One region of the Clostridium gelidum genome, then DNA from elsewhere that is predicted to be linked to it. Evidence: riboswitches for the same ligand, from Rfam matches in the RefSeq annotation. Region 1 holds a riboswitch; each other region holds the start of a gene.
What was found. A riboswitch is a leader RNA that binds a small molecule or an ion and turns the genes downstream of it on or off. The one in region 1 is predicted to bind cyclic di-GMP.
Positions count from the first base shown of each region.

Region 2: linked by a shared signal. The riboswitch ahead of psyc5s11_RS16315 (response regulator) and the one ahead of psyc5s11_RS05125 (methyl-accepting chemotaxis protein) in region 1 are both predicted to bind cyclic di-GMP.
Region 3: linked by a shared signal. The riboswitch ahead of psyc5s11_RS06740 (prepilin peptidase) and the one ahead of psyc5s11_RS05125 (methyl-accepting chemotaxis protein) in region 1 are both predicted to bind cyclic di-GMP.

Region 1 covers NZ_AP024849.1:1,101,289-1,109,123, reverse strand. Annotated here, with positions in the region: gene psyc5s11_RS05130 (transglutaminase-like domain-containing protein) at 1-559, opposite strand, end outside; gene psyc5s11_RS05125 (methyl-accepting chemotaxis protein) at 780-2,765, opposite strand; cyclic di-GMP riboswitch class II at 2,938-3,020, opposite strand; gene psyc5s11_RS05120 (PilZ domain-containing protein) at 3,641-4,015, opposite strand; gene thiE (thiamine phosphate synthase) at 4,380-5,009, opposite strand; gene thiM (hydroxyethylthiazole kinase) at 5,131-5,961, opposite strand; gene thiC (phosphomethylpyrimidine synthase ThiC) at 5,976-7,286, opposite strand; gene thiD (bifunctional hydroxymethylpyrimidine kinase/phosphomethylpyrimidine kinase) at 7,366-7,835, opposite strand, start outside.
Region 2 covers NZ_AP024849.1:3,572,038-3,579,872, forward strand. Annotated here, with positions in the region: gene psyc5s11_RS16285 (methyl-accepting chemotaxis protein) at 1-9, opposite strand, end outside; gene psyc5s11_RS16290 (hypothetical protein) at 306-956, opposite strand; gene psyc5s11_RS16295 (hypothetical protein) at 1,521-2,042, opposite strand; gene psyc5s11_RS16300 (M56 family metallopeptidase) at 2,164-4,023, opposite strand; gene psyc5s11_RS16305 (BlaI/MecI/CopY family transcriptional regulator) at 4,045-4,419, opposite strand; gene psyc5s11_RS16310 (hypothetical protein) at 4,584-4,754, opposite strand; gene psyc5s11_RS16315 (response regulator) at 5,100-5,486, opposite strand; cyclic di-GMP riboswitch class II at 5,619-5,702, opposite strand; gene psyc5s11_RS16320 (hypothetical protein) at 5,854-6,048, opposite strand; gene psyc5s11_RS16325 (aspartyl-phosphate phosphatase Spo0E family protein) at 6,073-6,273, opposite strand; gene psyc5s11_RS16330 (hypothetical protein) at 6,562-6,723, opposite strand; gene psyc5s11_RS16335 (helix-turn-helix domain-containing protein) at 6,820-7,835, opposite strand, start outside.
Region 3 covers NZ_AP024849.1:1,506,822-1,514,656, reverse strand. Annotated here, with positions in the region: gene pilM (type IV pilus assembly protein PilM) at 1-928, opposite strand, end outside; gene psyc5s11_RS28060 (prepilin-type N-terminal cleavage/methylation domain-containing protein) at 1,039-1,461, opposite strand; gene psyc5s11_RS06750 (type II secretion system F family protein) at 1,542-2,744, opposite strand; gene psyc5s11_RS06745 (GspE/PulE family protein) at 2,794-4,479, opposite strand; gene psyc5s11_RS06740 (prepilin peptidase) at 4,777-5,529, opposite strand; cyclic di-GMP riboswitch class II at 5,745-5,827, opposite strand; gene psyc5s11_RS06735 (type IV pilus twitching motility protein PilT) at 5,989-7,026, opposite strand.

The sequences.
Region 1 (7,835 bases):
CTTTTCTGTCTTCATATTTCCTCAACACTTCTATAACCTTTTTATTAGGTTCCTTAAATATTGTTTCAATATCTCTTTCTTCAAGCTCTTTCCTTATTGGCCAAGCAAGTTTTTCTTCTTCTATGGAAAACTGTGCATTTACCCCTACCTTATTTCCCCTAGCATCTAGTCTTATCCACTTATTTAAATTACTCAAATATACTGAATTTAATCCGTGTACTACTTTTTTATTTTCCCTTGAACAAAGTATCTGATAACAAAATCCAGTAGGTATTGCAAAAAACCTTAGCATGGCTGCTAATAGATGAGATTTCGCACAACAAATACCATGTCCAAAACTTAAAACTTCTGAAGCTAAACATGTCACTTCTTCTGCATTTATGTCACCAGAATGACTAATCTCATCTCTTACAAATTCATATATTTTTTTAATTAATTCAATTTCATTATTAGTATCTTTCGTCAATTCAAGACACTTATCTACAATCAATTTATTATCATAGTCAATTACTTCTGACTTTTTTATGTAATTCTCTAAATTAGTGCTTTCAATAATCATTATTATATACCTCCATAGTAATAAATACCATTATATAAAAAAGTGAACTATTCAAAATAGAAATAATATTTCTATTTTGGAACAGTCCCTTCTTATTTATTCTTAGGTGAAACTCGACTCGCACAATTGCAGCATTTAGTGCAAGAAGATTTGTTTGTGATGTTATACTCATTATAGATTCTGAAAGTACATTTACTTAAAATATGTCCTTGGATAGGCTTCAATTAATTCTAAACTTAGAAATTTCACTTGATAAAGATGCTGAAATCTCATCTAAATGCCCTGATGCTTCTTTAAGATTTGAGAATATATCTCCTTGCTTATTAACCATATCTTCAAAGCATATAGTACTTGCAACGGATTCCTCACTTATAGCTGATGTATTTGAAACTGCTTCATTGATTTTTTTATTTTCTTTTAATAATACCTTTGCAATCTCAGATATATTTAAACTCATAGCTTTAATATTTTCAATCGCGTCTTCAATTCCGGCAAATATGGTTGAAATGCCATCAATAGAGCTTGTACCTAAGCCAACATAATTAATACTATCCTTCATTGCTATTACAGCATTTTCTATTTGCTGTTGAATTTGTTGTATCTCTGTTGAAATACCTTGTGTAGAATCTGAAGATTGTTCAGCTAATTTTCTAACCTCTTCTGCAACTACCGAAAAACCTTTCCCATGTTCTCCTGCTCTAGCCGCCTCAATACTTGCATTCAATGCCAAAAGATTAGTTTGCTCTGATATAGTAGATATAGTTGTTGTTATATTTGCAATAGTTTTAGATTTTTCTGAAAGTTCAGTTATAACACCTGATGAAAGGTTTACACTTTCCTTCATCTTATATAATAATTTCACTGTAGAATCTAAATTTTTTGAACCAGTTAAAGTCTTATCCTTTGTTTCAGCTATTCTTGTATCGATATTAGCACTTATCTCTACTAATTCCTTTGATTTACTTTCCATATCATTTATAGATATAGTAATTTTTTGTATTTCTTCTGCTGTATTTTTTGCTCCTACAGTTAGATTTTCAATTGATTGCTTAATGTCTTTTCCACCTTCAACTACTTCTAAACTAACATTTTTATAACTATTAGAGGATTCAACAACAACCTCTGAAACATCTTTTATTTTCATTATTATATTTTTCAAGTTATTTATCATCTTATTAAATGTAATATTAATTCTACCTAACTCATCTGAAGATTCTGGAAGTGAACTAATCAGGTTTCCTTCTGCTACCTCTTCTGCAATTAAAGATATTTTTAAAAGCCTATTAAAGAAATTTCTTAGTAAAATAGTTAGCAATACTATTAGAAATATTATTGCTATGGCAGAAACAATGACTGTTGCGTAAAGCAATGAATTTAAACTAGAAGTATATTCTTTTGTAGGAACTTCAAGAAACATGTACCAATCTGTTCCTTCAACACGAGAAGAAAATAACATTTTTGTTTCATTATTATCTTTAAATTCTCCCAAAAAACTATCCTTAGAAAGTGCATCTTGAACTAAACCTGAAAATTCCTTATTAGAGCTTTGTAAAAAATTGCTTTCATTATTAGATGTATCATCTTGATGGAATAAAACAGTACCATCCTTACCTAATAAATAAACTTTATCTGTCTCGCCAATATGAAAATCTGTATTTTCTTTAAAAACTGTAGAAACAAGACAAGCTCCGCTTACAACCCCAACAACTTTATTATCTTTTGTATCCCTTACAGGGCACTCCATAGATATTATCAAATCTGAAGGATTTTGTTTATCTGCAAAGGGATTTGATATAATCTTTTTTCCTTGCATAACTTGTGGGAATGTACCTTCTGTACTTATATCAATAACTACATTATTTTGCATAGTTAACTTTCCATCTCCACCAGATATTCCAAGGCTATTAAAAACTCCATCATAATTTTTTTGTTCTCTTTCAAAATAAGGCATTATTTCACTATAATTCAGACTTGATACCAATTGAGTGTTTGCAATTACTTCTACCTGAGATAATCTAGATTTAACCCATGAAGATAATTTTTGCGCATGAATTGTAACTGTTTGTTTTCCAGAACTCTCCATTGAAGACATAATTATTTTTTTTGATTTTGAATATTCTATGTATGTTACCATGCTGATAAGAGTAAGAAAAATAAATGAAATGATAAAAATAGCTCTAACCTGTAAAGACTTTTCTTTTTTCAAAACGATTCCCCCTTATAATAAGCCTGAATTTCAACTTTAAGGATATTATATAATATAAGTTAAATTTCACTATAATAATAGTGATTATTTAATCTAATAACATCTATATTATCTTATTTCCCCCTACTCTGTTTTACATTATAAAAATAAAAACCGATAATTAGTTTATAAACTAATTATCGGTCGGTTGCACCACTAACTCCCAATTCTCAAGGTACCCAAATAAAGAGAATTTTTCACAGTTCCGATTTCTCTGTTTTATTAATATATTTGAATATTATCATATAAATCTACACATTATTACTAATCATTTCATTTTATTACCATATACTCAACATTATCATATTACTACAATTAAATCAATTATTTATAATTTAATTTACTGATATTTAATTCACTTTAGTTAAATTATTAATGTTCCTTCACATTGTCTAGAAAGGGAACACTTTGCTTGTCCAAAACGTTCAAATATAACATCAAGTTTATTTTTAGGAATGCCATCCCCTTCATCTTTTACTTTAATAACAATACTTGACCCGGATTATTCACGACATATTGCCATGATTTACATGGGTTTATTATGCATTATTGTATAGACCACTATGTTTTCACTACACTTATATTTTAAAATACAGTTCTGATAAAAAATTAATTTTTAGTTTCTTCTTTTGTGCCTTATATCAAAAAATATCTATTAATCATATTGAAAAAAATCCTTCACAAGATAACTCTTATGAAGGATTTTAAATATAAAATTAGATGACACTTATTCCTCTGCTCAATTGTATTTAACTTTTAAATCAAAAGCTTCTGCTACCATAAGAGTTTATTTCATTTAATATATTGTACCCATATTATTGCAACTTATATAGTAATTAAATATTATCCAAATGTCCATCCAAGACACTTTTTAATATTTCATAATTAGAACTAGGCATACCAACAAACTCAGCACCTATAAACAAACGTCCATCAAGAATACTGTTTCTTACAATTCTTACCATAAGTTGAATAGATATAGATTTATCAAATAAAACAATAACCTCTAAAAAATCACCTTTTTTAAATTCCCTTTGTGAAATAAATCCTATACCTTGTGTACTTATATTTACACATTCAAATAAATAAAAACATTTTTCAGAATTTATCGCTATACATTGTATTGTATCTTTTTTACTAAATCTTGGCACAGATCTTCTTTCTTTTTCTACGTCATAATTAAATCCATTCATTTCAGAATGTACTTTCATATCTATCCAGCCCCCTTACAAAATTTAATTAAAATCTAATAAATATCTATTGATGCATCTGGTTTTTTACAATAGATTTAATAAAAAATTATATCTTATATTATAAATTTAAATTTTTGTCTTTTTACAATAATTAACCTTATAGTTCACTCATATTATACCTCTTATTCTTCTGATTTTCTATAAAATCACCCAAACAATTCCGTCTTATGCATAAAAAAGCCCCTAAATTAATCAGAGGTTTAAAAAAATTATTTTTTATTGACAATATTTAAGATTCTTTTACTAATTCAATATAATTATTTAATCGCCTTTATTTTTTAATGTTAGTCCATTATCCAATCAAGTTTGTCTCTTTTTAAATCTAACCTTGTTTGAATATCCTTTTCAATTCCTTTGTAGCCCCAACAATATCGTTTTGAGCAATAATTGCTGAAACTATTGCAAGTCCATCAATCCCCATGCCCTCAAAGTCCTTAATTCTTTCTTTATTAATTCCCCCAATTACTACTATAGGTAAAGATACACTTTCTCTTATTTTCTTTAACTCTTCCATTGAAGTTGGATTTGCATCTTTTTTAGTACCAGTTGCATACATAGCACCAACTCCTATATAATCTGCGCCATCTTTTTGTGCCTTAAGTGCTTGTTCTAAGCACCCTGTTGAAACTCCAATAATCTTATCATCCCCAATAATTTTTCTAACAACTGTTGCTGATAAATCACTTTGACCTACATGTACTCCTGCTGCACCTACTGCTAGTGCAATATCTAATCTATCATTTATTAACAATGGAACATTATATTTATCTGTTATTTCTTTTACCTTTACTGCAGTATTATAAAAATCAAGAGATGAACAATCCTTTTCTCTTAATTGAACTAATGTACATCCTCCGATAATAGCTTGTTCTACAGCCTCTTCTAAAGTTTCTGTGCTCATCAAATCTCTATCTGTTACAAGATAAATACTATAATCTATTTTAGGCTTCATTGAAATTTTCCTCCTCAAATTATATGTTTACTTTTCAATTTATTAAGGCATACTCATAAAATCACTAGCCACTATACCATGTGACTGTTATTTTTTCATATGCCTTAGTAGTTATTATATTTTATATTTCTTTAACTTTAACCATATTTTCAATTATTTCAGAATTCAAATTACTTATAGCATCTATTATGGCTATATGAAAACTTCCTGTTCCAATTTGTCCTGCTTTTTCAAGAGCAATTTCCCCACAAATCCCCATAGCAGCAATACCTGAAACTGCACCTATAAAGTAATCTGAACCCGCCCCACAAAATGCTCCTACGAGTGCTGTAGTCATGCACCCCGTTCCAGTAACATTCGCAAGCATCTTAGTTCCATTTTCAAGTATAGCTACTCTTTTTCCATCAGATATAATATCTGTTACCCCTGTAATCGCTACAGTACAATTAAGTTTATTAGCTAAATTCTTAGCTACGTTAGCACCTTTATCATTGACACTTTCCATATCGCTTTCAGAGGCATCAACACCCTTAGTTGAAGATTCCAAACCACTTATAAACTTAATCTCAGACATATTCCCACGTAAAACGCTTATTTTTACTTCTTCTAATATCTTCTTAGTAGTTTCATTTCTAAACTCAGATGCACCTGCACCTACCGGATCGAACACAACTGGAATATTTAATTCATTTGCCTTTTTGCCTGATGTTATCATAGATTCAATAGTTCTTTCATTTAATGTACCAATATTTATTACAAGAGCAGATGAAATCTTAGTAATATCTGCTGCTTCCTTAATATCATCAGCCATAATTGGTGATGCACCTATTGCAAGTAATATATTAGCACAATCATTAACTGTAACATAATTTGTTATATTGTGTACAAGAGGTTTATTATTTCTAACCTCATTTAATAATTTTCCTACTTTTATAACTATTTCATTACTCATAATTATGTCATCTCCTACTTTTGATCAAAAAGTTCTACTTTTTCACCATTTAGAATTTTATTAGTTGTTCTTACTGCACACATTTTCCCACACATAGAACAGCTATGTTTCTCTTCTGGTGGTAAACTTTCAAAATACGTTCTAGCCTTTTCTCCATCAATAGCAACTTTAAACATCTCATCCCAATCAAGTTTTTGACGAGCATCTGCCATTGCATTATCTTGGTTTCTTGCACCTGGAATACCATTAGCTATATCTGCTGCATGAGCTGCAATTTTTGATGCTATGATTCCTTCTTTAACATCTGCTAAATCTGGAAGTCTTAAATGTTCAGCTGGTGTTACATAACAAAGGAAGTTTGCTCCATTTGTTGCTGCAATAGCACTACCAATAGCTGATGTAATATGATCATATCCTGGAGCTATATCAGTAACAAGAGGTCCAAGTACATAAAAAGGTGCCCCATGACATAGTCTTTTTTGAATTTGCATGTTAGCTGCAATTTCATTCATAGCCATGTGTCCTGGTCCTTCAACCATAACTTGAACATCTTTTTCCCAAGCTCTCTTTGTGAGTAATCCTAGTTCTATAAGTTCAGTAATTTGTCCTGCATCCGTTGAGTCATCAAGACATCCTGGTCTCATTGCATCTCCAAGACTTATTGTAACATCATATTCTCTTAGGATTTCAAGTAACTCATCATAATATTCATAAAATGGATTTTCATTCCCTGTCATTTCCATCCACGCAAATAGCAAAGATCCTCCACGAGATACAATGTTTAATCTTCTCTTATCTTCTTTAAATAATTCAACTGTTCTCTTATTTAGACCAGCATGGATAGTAACAAAATCAACTCCCGCCTCTGCATGTTTTCTGACTACACCAAGAAAATCCTCAGCCTTTATATCTAAAAGATCTTTTTCAAGATATCCAATTGCATCATACATTGGAACTGTACCTATCATAGCAGGAGAATATTCTATAAGCTTTTCTCTAAACTCTTGCGTCTTTCCATAGTTACTTAAATCCATTATGGCTTCAGCACCAAACTCAATTGCCATTTTCACCTTTTTCATTTCATTTGTGTAATCAATGCAATCTCCTGAAACACCTAAGTTTACATTTATCTTTGTTTTAAGTCCATCACCAATACCTTCTGGACTAAGAGATTTATGATTAATATTAGCTGGAATAGCTACCTTACCTTCTGCTACAAGCTTCATTAACTTTTCCTCTGACATGTTTTCTTTCTTAGCTACTACCTTCATTTCCTTAGTAACTATACCTTTTTTACCTGCTTCCATTTGTGTTTTATAATTCATTTTTTCTCTCTCCTCACATGCAATTATTTAATTTGAATAAATCAAGTTATTTATATGTAACTGTTAATTGTTAACTGAATTAAATTCCTGCTTTTTTATATAGTTCATAAAAATGATTAGTAGGCCCAACACCATGTCCAAGATCAAATCCATGTTCAATAGCAATTGTTATATATCTCTTTCCTTCTCTCACAGCTTCTTCCATGGTCATATTTTTTGCAAGATTAGCAGCTATGGCAGAAGATAGAGTGCATCCTGTACCATGAGTGTGATTATTATTTATTCTTTCTTGTGTCAAAATTATAAATTCCTTTCCATCAAATAACAAATCAGTAGCTGCTCCTTCTAAATGCCCACCTTTAACTAGAACAGCCTTAGGTCCAAGTTCCTTAACCTTTAAAGCAGCATTCTTCATTTCATCTAAAGTTTTTATTTCCATGCCTAATATCTCTTCTGCTTCTGGTAAATTAGGTGTAACTATTGCTGCTAACGGAAATAACTCTTGAACTAAAGTTTCCTTTGCGCCCTTTGATAATAAATTAAACCCAC
Region 2 (7,835 bases), 2.5 Mb from region 1:
AAATTTCATGTTAATCCCTCCTTTTATTTGGTATTCTTACATAAATTATATATTGTTTTTCGACCAAAATCAATATATTTTGTCAGATTTTTAATATTTTATGCAATTAATTGAAAAATTTTTATTATTATTATTATCAAAGCGTCCTTGCATTTGTAAATTTTATTACTTACCACAAAAAAATACTAGTATCATTCCTAAAAGAAGATTACTAGTATTCCATAAATCTATTTTTTTGTATAACTCTATACATTAATTTTAATAACCACCTTGCTTGATAATCCTTAAAATCAATTATTCTTTTATTATAATTCCAATGACAAATTTAACATATCCTCTAATTGTTGTTTTGCATTATCAAAATCCTCAGGACTACTTACAACATTAAAACAATGTACTTTATTATTTTTAAATAAAAGTACAGAATATGCTTTCTTATTTCCAGAATCAGTTGTAAGTGTATATTGGATACAAGTAGCATTTTTACCCTTATAGTTTTTTTCACTAACTTCTGCCTCTGATAAAACCTTTGTTATTCCATATTTCATTCCATTTATAAAAGTACTTTCTGAACCCCCAAATGTATCAGTTGTATCATAAATAAAAGCTGATTTAGCATCAATAGCATAAGAAATTGCTTTAAGATTATCTATTTGTATCCAATTAGATGGAATTCTAATTGGTATATCCCCCTTGATAGTAGCAACTGCAATTCCTTTAGAATCAAGATAGTACCCATCAATTATAGTATTGTGAACCATATATCCGCTTTGGTCAAAATAACACCATTTAGAATCAATTTGTCTCCAACCTACAGAATATGAATCACCTTCTGTATTCCACCAACCTTTTGAATCTTGTTTCCAAGCTGCACTAGCACTTATAGGTAAAACAGCTATTAAAGTTGTTATCATAATTGTTAATACCACAATTCTTTTTAACAGGTTACTTTTCATATATTATATCCTCCCACTTCCTTAATAATCTTATTATACTATTGTTTCCATTTATTAACAATTAATTGTATGACTGATTAAAAAAATGAGATTAAAGTTTTTCCATAATATTTTAGATCAAAAAAATCCTAATATTAATTTATTAATATTTAAATTAGTATTATAAATCTGTCACAATACTGTCACAAAAAGAGATTATAATAATATTATAAAGTAGTTAAAACATTATTATTTACCCCTTAAATAATAATTATCTCCATTTTAGAATGGCTTATTAAAATAATAAGCCATTCTTTTATTATACAAATTTCTATTTATATTCTCTAAATTTTTATTTTTTATAGATTGTCATATTTCTGTCACATTTGAACCTTATAATAATATCATAAAGTATTTTTCATTAATATTTATCCCTATTAACCAATATAAAGACAACTTGTTACTCCCTAACAAGTTGTCCTTTTTTGTGTTATTAATTATACTCTTTATATTACTGAATGCCTTGAATTTAACTTGGTATCATATTTACTAGAAAGATATCTGAAACTTTAAAATAATTCTTATTTAATTTTTTAAAACTAACTCTTTGATTTTGCCTTCATCATATTGTTTTGAAACTGTTACTAAAAATTTTGCATTACTACTTGTAAATTTATTGTCTTCCAACTTTAAAATAACAGGTAGTTCATTTAAACTATATATTTTTGCTAGAACAACCTTATTTTCTTTTTTAAATACTATCAAAAATTGATCATCATTCGAGGTTTCATTTTCCACATCATGAATCATAAGAAATCCAATAAATGTTTTTGTGTTTGTCCATTCTACTCCAACCTTTTCATAAACTTCTTTTGATGGATAGTATGGATTAAATACATAACATTCATCCCAATCAAAATTTGTTAGTTTCTTTATGTCTATTTCAGAATTATCAAACACAGTTTCTTTCAACTTATTTTCTAAATCTGAAAAACCTTCACTTTTAATTTTCATAGACTGGTATCTCGGTGTTCCGACTATAAAAAATAATAATGTTATCATAAAAACTATGACTATATTACGAACTACTTTTTTTCTCTCTATCATTAAATCCCCCCTGTAATCTCATATATTTCACAAATGTCCTTTTAACTTACTTCTGCAGTTGTCAAATATAATTTAACAATTTCTAATGTTTTAAATCTCTTATAATTATGAAACTTTTCCTTTAATCCAAAAAGCTCACTGCTACTTTTGATTTAGTATCAGGTACAGGTAATGGTATTTCTTGTACTTTGTCTGAATCTGCCCCTGGCATAGGTAATAATTTAACTACTCCACCTTTTGAATCCTCACTTATTATTGTTTCGTTATCAATTAAATTATTGTCAACTGTAGGCGATATTTCTCCCACTTTTTCCGAATCATTACTCTTAGCATATGACTTTTTAGCTGATTTAAACAATGAATATATCTTATCACCACGCACATAATCTAATGTTTTAAGCGTCCCTTCCCCAGAAGTTAAATATCCATATTCCCCAGAATCAAATTGAACTGCATAATAACTTAATGCTCCATTACGTTTATTTATAGCTTTTCCTATCTCTACAAGTTGACTTTGAAAAGAATTCTCCATAGGCCTATAGTTTGTTTCACATAAAGTATTATCAGATACATAGTAGATGTACATTTTTTCACTATCATTAGCATGTAACTGTACAGTTTTACCATCTTTACTCACTTCTACTTCACAATATGAATCGCCTTGTGTATAATCACAATGAATTGGTTTCAAATCTAAACTTCGCACAATATCTAATTTATTTAAATCATATACAAAAAGACCAAAATATCCATGAAATATTACCATATTATCTGAGGCATAATCAATATCTACCATGTTTGCACCTGTAGTCTGTTCCAATGACCATTGTGGAATCGTAGGTTTAACTATAATCTTTTCATTTTGATTGTTATCCCTGTTTTCAATTTCATATGATTGAATTGAATCTTCATTAGCTTCTACAGTACTGGCTTCTACTTCTTTGCTTCCTAAAATATCTAAGCCATTCTTATTTGATATTATACCAAATGAGGAAGTAGCTAATATTATAGCTAGTATTCCAATTAATGTACCCTTTTTAGTTTTTTTATTAAACATACTTTCAAACCTTCTTTCCAATACCGTCTTATTTCCAAGTTTTGTTGATAAATTATTTTCCAGGAAATTACTTTCTTTATGTTTTAATGAATTTATAAGTGTTAACGCATAATTTTGTCTTTCTTTAAAATCACAGCTATAAAGTATTCTTTCATCACAGGCTAGTTCACATTCAATATTTATATATCTATTCATTACATATATAAAAGGATTGAACCAATAAATTGAAGTTGTAGCCATAACTAAAAATTTATATAATATATCCTTCTTTTTATAATGCATAAGCTCATGTTTTAAAATCCATTCTGCTTCTTTTTCTTCATAATGAATATTAGGCAATACTATATAAGATTTAAAAAATCCAATTCCAAGTGGCACACATGTGTAATCTGAAACTTTTAATTGAATATTTTTATTTATTTTCATTTCAATTCGTAAACTATTATATATTTTTCTAATTTTTCTATCTCCTATACCTAATGATAAATCTATGATAGTGTTTTTAAATTTTATATATGTGAAAATTCTATATGTTACAATTATTATTGTTATAACTAACCACAAATAACCTAGAATTTCTAACATATTAAAATTGTTTGTAAATTGTTTTGTAGTTTCAATAGCTTGAGTATTATTAAGAGGATAATTAATTGATTGCATATTACTTACTGAATTACTGACTAACTTTATATTATCAAATGAATTATTAATTTCTATGTTATTAGAAATTATAGAATTAGTTCCTATATATATTGGAATTTCAAAAGGTAAAATCATTCTAAATATAACTATGAGCCAAATATAATAATTAAAGTTTTTAGTATATTCTTTAAATAATGTTTTCTTTAATAGCAATATTAAACAAATTCCTATACTGCTAATTATTGTTGTCCTTAGTATATTAACAATCACTATTTCAATCATAGTCTCCCCCTAACTCCACAATCATTCGTCCTTATTTTTAATCCAGTTTTCTAAATCATTTAAATCCTCATTAGTAATTTCATTATTTTCATGCAATGCTGTAATTAAACTTTTCAAAGAATTTTCATGAATATTTGTGAAAAAATATTTTGTTTCAAATTCTAAATACTCTTTTTTACTTATTAATGCAGTGTAATAAGTGTACATTTTAATTTTTTCTGCACTTAAAAATTCTTTTCGAACTAATTTGGCTAATAAAGTTAATGTAGTTGTTCTCTTCCAACTATTTTTTTCTTGTAGCTTAGTAATAACCTCTTTTGATGATATTGCATCATTACTTGCCCAAACCACCTTCATGACATTTAATTCAGATTGTGGTATTTTTGAAATATTCAAACTTAAACATCTCCTTAAAATTACATTGTCTATAGTTATAGACTAGAATAAAATTAGTTTACCACCTTAATCCAAATTTATCAATATTTATTTGTATACATATAAAATTTCAATAAATAAAAAGGTAGATTAAACATTAACGTCTAACCTACCTCTAAAAATAATTATTGAGCTTGCAAAAATCTTTCATAGTTCTCTATTTTATCCTCTCTGTTAGTCTTTTTTATCCAACTGTTGTATTCCCAAATGGCTTCTTCTACAGTTTCTAATTTTAATTTACTGTTATTTTTTCTTTTCATTTCTGCATACATATTAATTTTAATTATATTTCCCATTTCCTCACCTTCCCTTTATACTTATAATACAGTTAAATTGTTAAATTTAAGTACCTTAAAATCTTAAGAAAACCTTAAAATTTAAAAAGAACTCACAAAAAATGTGAGTCCTTAATAATTACTATTCAATTTAGTTAAACTCTTTATTCTCATTAGGCACATGAAAATAAATAACAAGTCCAAAGTTGCCATGAATATTTTTCATCAGGTAAGGAGACGAATTGTCCTCATAGCTGGCCTATTTGGTCAATTTGTCGACGCAGCATGATGGAAAATAGGCTGGCAAATGGACTTGTTATTTTTTTGATTGTGCCTTATATATAAAACAGCCAAATATTAAAATTTCTACACATTAGTAAATACTTTATTTACTAATTTAATCAACTCATCGATAATTAAATCCTTTTCTATAAAATAAGTAGCCCCAAGCGCTTCACAAACACCTAATTCATTGGAAAAATTATTTTTACCACCATCAGAAATAACAATTACGTTTATATCTTTATATTCTTCTCTTAGTTCTACTACAAGTTCTAACCCACTTTTTTTTGGCATATATATATCCGTAATTATCAAATCAATATTACCTAATTTTTTATAAACCTCAATTCCTTCTTCACCATTAGATGCTTCAAATACATTGTAATTTTCAGCTTCTAAAATAAGTCTTATAAAAGTTCTAATACTTGCAATATCGTCAACTACTAATACATTTTTTTGTTTCTCATTCATTACTTTTCAGCCCTCCTTCTTTCAGTTTATTATACACTGATTATTAAATCTCATACCTTATTTCCCATCTTAATCTCATTTAATATGTAAATAAAAAAGACCCATTGAAACTATTAATTAAAAAATTAATTAGTTTAAATTGGTCGGTTGCACAACTAGCTCTAAATTCTCAAAGTGCCCACATAAAAAGAATTTTTCATAGCTTCCAATCGCAAAATTTTTAATGTATATTTAATATTATCATAGCAATGTAAGAAAATCAATAAACTTTTCAAATGTAATATGATTTTCTTGTTTGATTTTAAGTTTTTTTAATTTATAATCACCTACTTTACTTAAGAACAAAAGTGGCTCTTTGTTGACTCTCTTATATTTTCACTTGCATTTTTTTATTAATGAGTAAATCCGAATCGACTACCGTTGCAGTTTGGTAAAAACACACATAGTTCTCATGCTCCTCATATACTTTATATCCAGCACTTTCCAATAATTTAATTTCTTTTTTAAAATTTTTGATTGAAGTATCTTCCCTAAATATTTCTATGGATTCCCTAATTACCACCCAAGCCCCACCTTTCTATATATATTATTCATTGTTTGTATTGAGTTGTTCTTTGTATGCATTAACAATCAATTCATCTAACTTTTGACTGGAAATTACCACCTCATTAGAACCCCGCCCATATATTTCAATAACCTTGTATAGATCTGCCCTAGTTTTTTCCATAGCTTGATTAAGCTTAGAAATGGCTTCATTATTTTTCAACTTTAATTCCTCCATTTCCATAATAGTAGTGTAAAATAGCTTTAAGTTACTATGGATTTCTTTTTCAACATACAAGCTGGTGTTCTTACAGAAACAACAACAAATTTCAATTTTCTCTATTAATACTATCTTCTCATTTACTTATTTATTTTAAATGCTTCCTATGAACTCAATTATATATTTACTTCTTTTATTTTACAAATTTAAAAAACTTTAACTAAATCTACTTAAATTTAGTTAAAGTTCTTCCATACTTATTTCCATATTTTTCATTAAGTTTTATAGTGTTTTTTGTTACTTATCTTGTTATTACTGCGCATCGTATGTGTCTAAATGATATACATTGTTTTGTGTCACGCTAGATACTGTACTATCTTTAGCATTCTTAGTATGTATAGTTTTTGTTGAAGCAAACGCAACATTTGTTAATAACATTGACATTGCTATTACTGCTAGTACAATTTTTTTCATAAAATTCACCTCCTTCAAAAGCTGAATCAAGTCGACAAATACTTGGTTTAACATTGTAGCATAATAATAGAATTTGCGATAAAAAAATTATTTTTTTTAAATTCCTTTAATCTGTTTTATTTTTTCTTTTGATTTCTTATAGAAATACATACTTTTTTCTTCATTTCGACTTCTATAATACGCTCCAATTTCTAAATAAATTAAAGAATAATCTATATTTAATTCTTTTGCTCTATCCGCTATTAGCATTAAATTTTCCTTATCTTCTTTTTTTATATAAATAAGCACCAACTCATAGAGTATTTTTTCAATTAAATTTAATTTTTCTCTATCTCTTTGTTCGCATATCTCTAACGCCTCTAAAAGATACGTTTCAAACTCTTTATTTAAATTTTGAAGTATTTTGCTTGCAAAATATAGATACTCTCCACGGTCTTCATTACAACAATTATATGACAAAGATTCTTTGATATACATTAAAGCTGACTTGTGATTTTTTTTATTAACGTATAATTCAGATAAATTTCTATAAATCATAGATATAAAATCTTTATCATCACATTCCATAGCAATATCTAGAGTTTCCTTGTATTCTTTTTCTGCTTCGTCAAACTTATGATAATCATTCAAGCAATTCGCATGATTCATTTTCACTCTTAATAACATATTACAATCATTAATTTTAAATTGCTTTAGTATTTTAAAATATTCTAAAGCGGTATCATACTCACCTAGCTTTTTATATGTCGTTGCCTTGTAAAACTGTATCATTATAGAAAGTTCACAATTGCCTATATCACGATTTAGCTTTTCTGCGTAATCTAATTGTTGTAATGCTTTAACGTAATTATCGGTAAATATATTATTTCTGGATTTATATATATAAAAAGTTACTTCCTCGAAACTATTTTGGCAATTAATACTTATCTTTAATCCAATATCACACATATAATCACTTTTAGTATAACTATGTTTATAATAGTAATAATCCGCAGACGATTTATACAACTCCATTTTATTATTATCTGTAATTTTATACTTTTCAATTAGTTCTTCAGCTTTCAATAACTTTTCATCAAATGCCTTAATTTCTTTAATTTCTTTTAATTCCT
Region 3 (7,835 bases), 410 kb from region 1:
TTTGATCAGAAAGGTTTTCTTCTTTTAAACTTATATTTTTTGCCTTATATTCTTCAACTTCATCTCTTGAAATATTTAATACTTCCATCAAAATTTCATCAATACTAGTTCCTCCAGTTTTTATTATTCTTGTAAACTGTAAAATTTCTTCATTATATATATTAACATCAAGACTTGTTGCTCCCATATCTATGAAAACAATTGATTCTTTAGGATTATATTCATATTCATTAATGACATCTACATAATTAATCAACTTATTTAATGCATTATAATTAACATCTAATGCATATGGTTTTAAATTTAATGCTTGTAAAAGTTCATAATACCCCCTAGCCATTTTTTCTGGATAAGCAATAGCACGAACATTTAATTTTTGACTTCCTTCAAATTCTTCTTCTCCCAAAATATTCATTTGAAGGACATAGTCATCTAAGTTTATAGGCAAATATTGTTGGATCTCATATCTAACTACAGTCTCCAATTCTTCATCTTCTACCTTTGGAATTAAAAGTTCTCTATTTATAATTGAAGTAGAATTATTAGTACATATTCCTTCCTTAGCAGTTATTGAGTTTTCTGATAAAACTTTTTGTAAAATATAAATAAGAGCTTCTTTATTCACTAACATTCCATCCAAAACTGCTCCCTTTGGAGTAGGAATTTCCACAAACTTATTAACTGATAAATTTTCTTTATAATAAATTCCTTCAACTATTTTTATAGCTGTTTGTCCTATATCGAAAGCTACTACTTTTCTCTTTTTTTCTGATCTTTTAAAATCTTTGTTTTTTTCATTGTTTTTTGAAAATTTACCTGTTATATCCTTAATATCAACATTCATTAATTCTTTAAGTTTACTTAAATCAAATTTCTTTTTTAATTCTTCACTCTCACCCAAATGAATTTCTTCTTTTATTTTATTCATTATTTCCCCCACCTATTTACCCTCATATTTTTCAATGTATAGAGTAAAGTGTAAAGCTTATGCCAGCTTTACACTTCTTTTAATATAAATTCACCTAAATTTATTTTTTATTATGATATAAAGCTTCCCACTTGTTTTGGATATATTTCATCTCCAGTAGAACCTGATTTTACTGTTATGTCACCATCGGCGGCAATATCAACATAAAACTCAACTTTAGTAACTTTACTTGTTGGCATGACTCCACCATCAATTTTATCTGTAATTTTATTTTTAGTTGTAGTAGTAGCACTATTAGTATTAAGTAAAGTTTGATCCTCTGCAACAGCTTGTGCTGCTATTCCCGAAAGATTTTTGGCTGTAGCTATATCAGCTGTAATATTAGATTTTTTTGTTATTTGACCAAACTTTGGAATAGCAATAGCTGCAAGTACTGCAATAATCGCAATAACAATAATAAGTTCTACTAATGTAAATCCTTTCTTCTTTTTCTTTGATAGTTCATTCATTTTTCTAATTGATAAATTGTTCATTATGAACCCCTCCTATTTTTTTATATACTTTATATATTTAATGCACTCTGGATCGCACATTGTGCATTATTAACTTTTTATTATATTTGAGTATAACTATCATACATTGGAAGCATTACTGACATTATTATAAATCCAATTACAAGTCCCATTACTACTATTAAAAGTGGCTCCATTAAGGCAACAGTAGCTTGTATCGTTGTTTCTAACTCTTCATCGTAGAAATCTGCTGTTTTACTTAGAATAGAATCTATTGATCCTGTTTCTTCTCCTATTTTAACCATTGAATAAAGCATTTCCGGGAAAATTCCAGTTGCTCTCATTGAAATATTTAGTTCTTCTCCCTTAGATATTTTTTCTTTAACCTGTAATAAAGCTTTTTCTGCTATTTTATTTTCTACAACACCAGAAACAATATCAATAGCTTTTATTAGAGGCAGACCACTTGCTAATAGTGTAGATAAAGTTCTTGTAAATCTTGATACTATAACCATCTCAGTGAATTTCTTTATTATTGGAAGCTTAAGTTTCATCTTGCTTGAAAAAATTGATCCATTTTCTGTACTAAAATAATATTTACCTCCAATAGTAATTCCTATTAATGCAACTATAATTACTATAAAATTATCCTTTAAAAAATCTCCACTTCCTAATAAAAGTTTTGTTGACCATGGTAATACCGTACCACTTTGTTCAAAAATACCTTTAAAGGTTGGCATTACATAAACAAGTATAAATACAACAGCTATTACTGCTACAAAACTTAATATAACTGGATAAATCATAGCATTTTTCACCTTATTATTGGTCTTGTTTTCTTTTTCATAATGTGATGACATTCTTAGCATTATACTATTTAACGTACCACTGGCTTCTCCTGCTTCTATTAAGCTAACTAAAAGATCCGGAAAAATCTTTTTTTGCTTTTTCATAGCTTCAGATAAAATACCACCTTTTTCAACATCTTGTTCAATTTCTATTAAGGCTTCTTTCAATATTTTCTTTTGAGTTTGTTTTGATAATATATTTAAGCAAGTTAATATAGGTACCCCTGCATCTAACATAGTATAAAATTGCCTGCAAAAAATTGAAATATCCTTAAGTTTTACTTTCTCATTAAATTTTAGTTCAATTTTACTACTTTCAATTATTTCTTCTACCATTAAAGGGTAATATCCATTAGAAGATATAAATTCTATAACCTCGCCTTTAGAGTCTGCTTCACGCGCTCCTTCAATTTTTTCTCCATCTGCGTTCATTGCTCTATATTTAAAATTAGCCAACTTATTTATCCCCCTCTAAATCAGAATATTTAATATATAATGGTATATATTATTCCTTCGTCATAGTTATTGTTGCAAGTTCTGACATCGTTGTTATTCCATCAATTACAACTTTTTTACATTCCATACCTAAAGTAGTCATCCCATTTTTCACTGATATATCTCTAAGTACATCTGAACTTTCACCTAAATTTATAGCTTCTCTGTGTTTTCTTGTTATTTCCATAACTTCATATATACCAATTCTTCCCACGTATCCTGTATGGTTACAATATCCACATCCATTACCCTTATATAAGTTTAATTGCTTGTCCTTATCTGCTCCAAGTATTTCTTTTTCATATTCAGTAGCGTCATAAGGTTCTTTACAATTATTGCATATTTTTCTAACTAGTCTTTGTGCTATTATTCCAACTACTGAAGTAGCAACTAAATATGGTTTTATTCCCATATCTACAAGTCTTATTATGGAAGATGGCGCATCATTAGTATGAAGAGTACTTAATACTAAATGACCTGTTATAGCTGCTTTTGTTGCAATTTCAGCTGTTTCATTATCTCTAATTTCACCAATCATGATTATATCAGGATCTTGTCGTAATATACTTCTAAGACCACTTGCAAAGGTTAATCCAGCCTTATTATTTACACTAACTTGATTTACTCCATTTAATGTATATTCCACCGGATCTTCAACTGTAATTATATTTACTTTATCATTATTTAGTTCACTTAAAAGTGTATATAAAGTTGTAGATTTTCCACTTCCTGTAGGTCCTGTAACTAAAACTATTCCATGGGGATTTGAGATGATTCTATCTACCATTTGAAGATTTTCTTTACTCATCCCCCATTTTTCTCTACCTATATTGCCACCAGAAGTATTCAGAATTCTTATAACTATTTTCTCACCATTAACTACTGGAAGTATTGAAATTCTAAGATCCACATTTTTTCCATCTACTGTAACCATTATTCTCCCATCTTGAGGTATTCTTTTTTCTGCAATGTTTAATCCTGCGAGTATCTTTATTCTAGTTACTAATGGTCCTAGACTTTCTATATTAATAATATTAACTGTTTGTAATTTACCATCTATTCTATATCTTATTTTTATTTCATTTTCAAATGGTTCTATATGAATATCTGATGCCTTCATTTCTATTGAGTTTTTAAATAAGTAATCCACCATTTTAACAACTGGTGCATTCTTAACATTATCCATATCTTCCACATTTATTTTCGAATTTTTAGATTCAGAACTTTCCTTGGAAAGCTGTTTCGCTGCAATGCTAACTTGCTGACTACTATAATATATACCCACAAATTTTTTAATATCATCTTTTTTAGAAATATATGATTCTATTTCAAATCCTGTAGATATTGCAACATCATCTATTGCATAAATATTTAAAGGATCTGAAAGTGTAACTTTAATTTTATTATGTTCAAAGCCAAAAGGTATTAATGTATATTTATCGCATAAATTTTTAGGAATAATACTTATTGCCTTTTTATCAAAATTTATTGTATTTAAATCTATTTTTTTAATTCCTGTTTGTTGCTCTATAGACTCTATTATTTCATCTTCAGTTATTATTTTACTATCGACTAGTATTTCTCCAAGTTTTTTATTAAGTGCCTTTTGAGACTTTAATGCTTCTTGTAATTGATATCCAGTAATTTTTCCTGCATTTACTAGAATGTTGCCTAATCTTCTTTTTTCAGTTGCCATTATAAGTCTCACCTTCCTTTTTCTCTGCCAATTGTATATCCTACACCATATACTTAATTCTACATAAATATATATTTATATCTATTATATGTTGCAATAAAGTTTTCACCTATCTCTTAACCCGCATTTTACAAGCAAATTCTAAAATTCTAAAATTCTTAAGTTCTAAAATTCTTTAGAATTTTAGAATTCCTAATTGTAAAATCATTATTGAAACTTATATATGATAATAGTTTAAATTCTTATTTCAAATCAATCAAGTATATATATGTTAAAATCATGTATACTTATCATAATTCAAACCAATAAGTTCCAATACAACTTTAATATTTCAACTCCCCATAACATAGAAATTAAACTTCCAATTGCTATACATGGTCCAAATGCTATTTTTTCTTTTGCCTTTTTTAATTTTAAAGCTAAAATAATTATTCCTACTATTCCACCTAATATAATTGCTAAAAACAGTCCTAGTAGAATTCCTTTAACGCCTAAAAACAATCCACAAACAGTAGCGATTTCAATATCACCCTCGCCCATTCCTTTGGTCAAAAATACTATTAACCCTATAATTCCAAAGCCTATTGCTCCACCTGAAATAAAATCAATAGTTCCACTTTTATAAATAATAGCTTGAATTATTATAAATGTTACTGCTATTATTCCACCCAAAATCGTAGTACTTGTAAAAACAAATTGAGTATCATAATCTATCATACCAATAACAATTAAAAGTGATGCTAATATGCAATATTTTAATGTAATTAAAACTAGTCCAAATTTTAAATATATAATTAAATATAATAATGCATTTAAAATTTCTATAAGAGGATACCGTAAAGAAATTTTTTCTTTACAATATTTACATCTTCCTCCAAGAAAAATGTAACTAAATACAGGTACTAAGTCTACCGGACTTAAGTTATGTTGACATTTTCCACAATGTGATGGTGGAAACGCAATTGATTCTTCAACAGGAATTCTATAAATGCATACATTTAAAAAACTGCCTATAACTAATCCTAAGACAGTTATTAATCCATAATCCAATTTATCACCTTCTTAAATTCTAAGTTATATTCTGTAATCTTTTACATATATTTATTGCCAATTATATACTTTTATGTATCTAATTACAAGTGTATTCTTTAATGATTCTAACCAATTCGCTTAATACTTTGCGATGTAAAAATAGATACATTGCTTATTTATTGTTTTTTACTGAGAATTATTTTCTTTTATATAATAAAAAAACCGACCTCTATAAACATAAAGGTCGGTTGCACTAATAACTCATCATATATAAAGTGCCCAATTAAAATATATGACTCTTCGTTTTCCTATAATAAAATTCGTTAATTTATTTAGGCATATCATACCATATTTTCTTTGTATTAGTCCATACTTATTTATACTTTTTTATACTTTTTTCTACTTTTTTCTAAATCAACCCATTTTATTAGTGATCATTTACCAAACTATATAAAATCACCTCATTGAAAATATTCACTAATTTGTTTTATTATTTATTACCCATCTTTCATATTCTTCTCTTGATATTATATTACTATTAATTAATCTCTTCAAATCCATTTCCATAGTTTGCATTCCAAATTTAGATCCCATTTGAATGAAGCTATTTATTTGTTCAAAATTTCCTTCTCTAATTAAATTTTTTATACTTGATGTACATACCATGATTTCCATTGCAGCTGATCTCCCTGTACCTGAAGCATTTGGTAATAAAACTTGAGAAACAACACCTCTAAGTAGTGATGATAATTGAATTTTAACCTCATTTTGATGACCAGATTCAAAAGAATTTACAATTCTATATATACTATTTGCAGCCCCCATATTGTGCAGAGTAGAAAAAACTAAATGCCCTGTTTGTGCTGCTCTTAAAGCTATTTCTATTGTTTCAGGATCTCTCATTTCTCCTACTAGTATAACATCTGGATCTTGTCTAAGCGCTGCTTTTAATGCCATTGCATAACTTCTAGTATCTTGTCCAATTTCTCTTTGATTCACCATAGATTTTTTAGTTTCATATATATATTCTATTGGCTCTTCTAAAGTTATTATATGTTTTTCTTTAGTGTTATTTATTTCATTTATCATAGCAGCAAGGGTTGTACTTTTACCTGAACCTGTTGGACCTGTAACTAAAACTAATCCATCTTTTAATTCTGTAAAAGCTTTTAAAGCAGGAGCAGTTGATAAATCTTTAAGTTTTGGTATTCCTTCTTTAATTACCCTCATACATATAGAATAACTTTCTCTACATTTATAAGCATTAACTCTAAAATTACAAATTCCTTTTCTATTATACTTAAAATCTATCTCCCCTTTTTCTAAGAATTCTTCAAACTTTTCTGGTACTAAGTCCTTAATGTATTCCCCAACTACTTCATGATCAATAACATCATCGTTTGCTCTTATTAGTCTTCCATCAATTCTTACCATTGGAGTTAGTCCTGAAGTTATGTGAATATCTGATGCACGTTGTATATCCATATTATCTAATAATTTATCTATCTTTGCCATAATTTCTCCCCTTTTAATTTCTAAAAATAATTGAAAGTATATTTCATGAAAATATGCAATCTATATTTAAAGTATCACCCATTTTCTAAATATGTCAATATTATTTAATTCTACGTTTAAATTTTTATTTATTAAAACCTTAAAAATCGCCTTATCTAGTGGTATCACACATATACCTATGAATTTAATAAGATATATTAAAAATTAAAAGTTAATTCACTAGCACTTCTAAACACTAGTAATAGAGCTACTTGAGAAGATTTTAGTTGTTTCTGAATTACACTTTCTTTTTATATTAATTTATTAAACTTTTTAGAGCATTCATGAATATTTTATGCTTATAAGCCATTATTATAAGTATTTTCTTAGTGCGAAATTAGTTTTATTGGGTTCAATTTATTATCTGATTTTTTCAAACCTAGTAAATAAGCCATTTTATGAAATTCTAATCCTTTTTATTTCTATTAATTTATTAAAAAGCGAAAAAAATAGGATAGGAGTTTTTATTTTGCTCCCTAGCCTAACTAAATTATTTATAATTTCTTAAGATTAAGTTAATAAATTTGCCACAACACTGACATACTATAATCTTATAATAGTAATTGTAAAGTAGTTAAACATTATTATTTCCCCTAATAATAATAAAATATTAACCAGTATTCAGGATAACTTGTTACATTGTAATGAGTTATCCTTTTTTATGCTATTAAAAAATATAATCCACGGAATCTGTGTCAGTAATCAACATTACTTGCAATATTATGTCACCAAACAATACTATTTGTATTACGATTCATTTTGCTAAATAC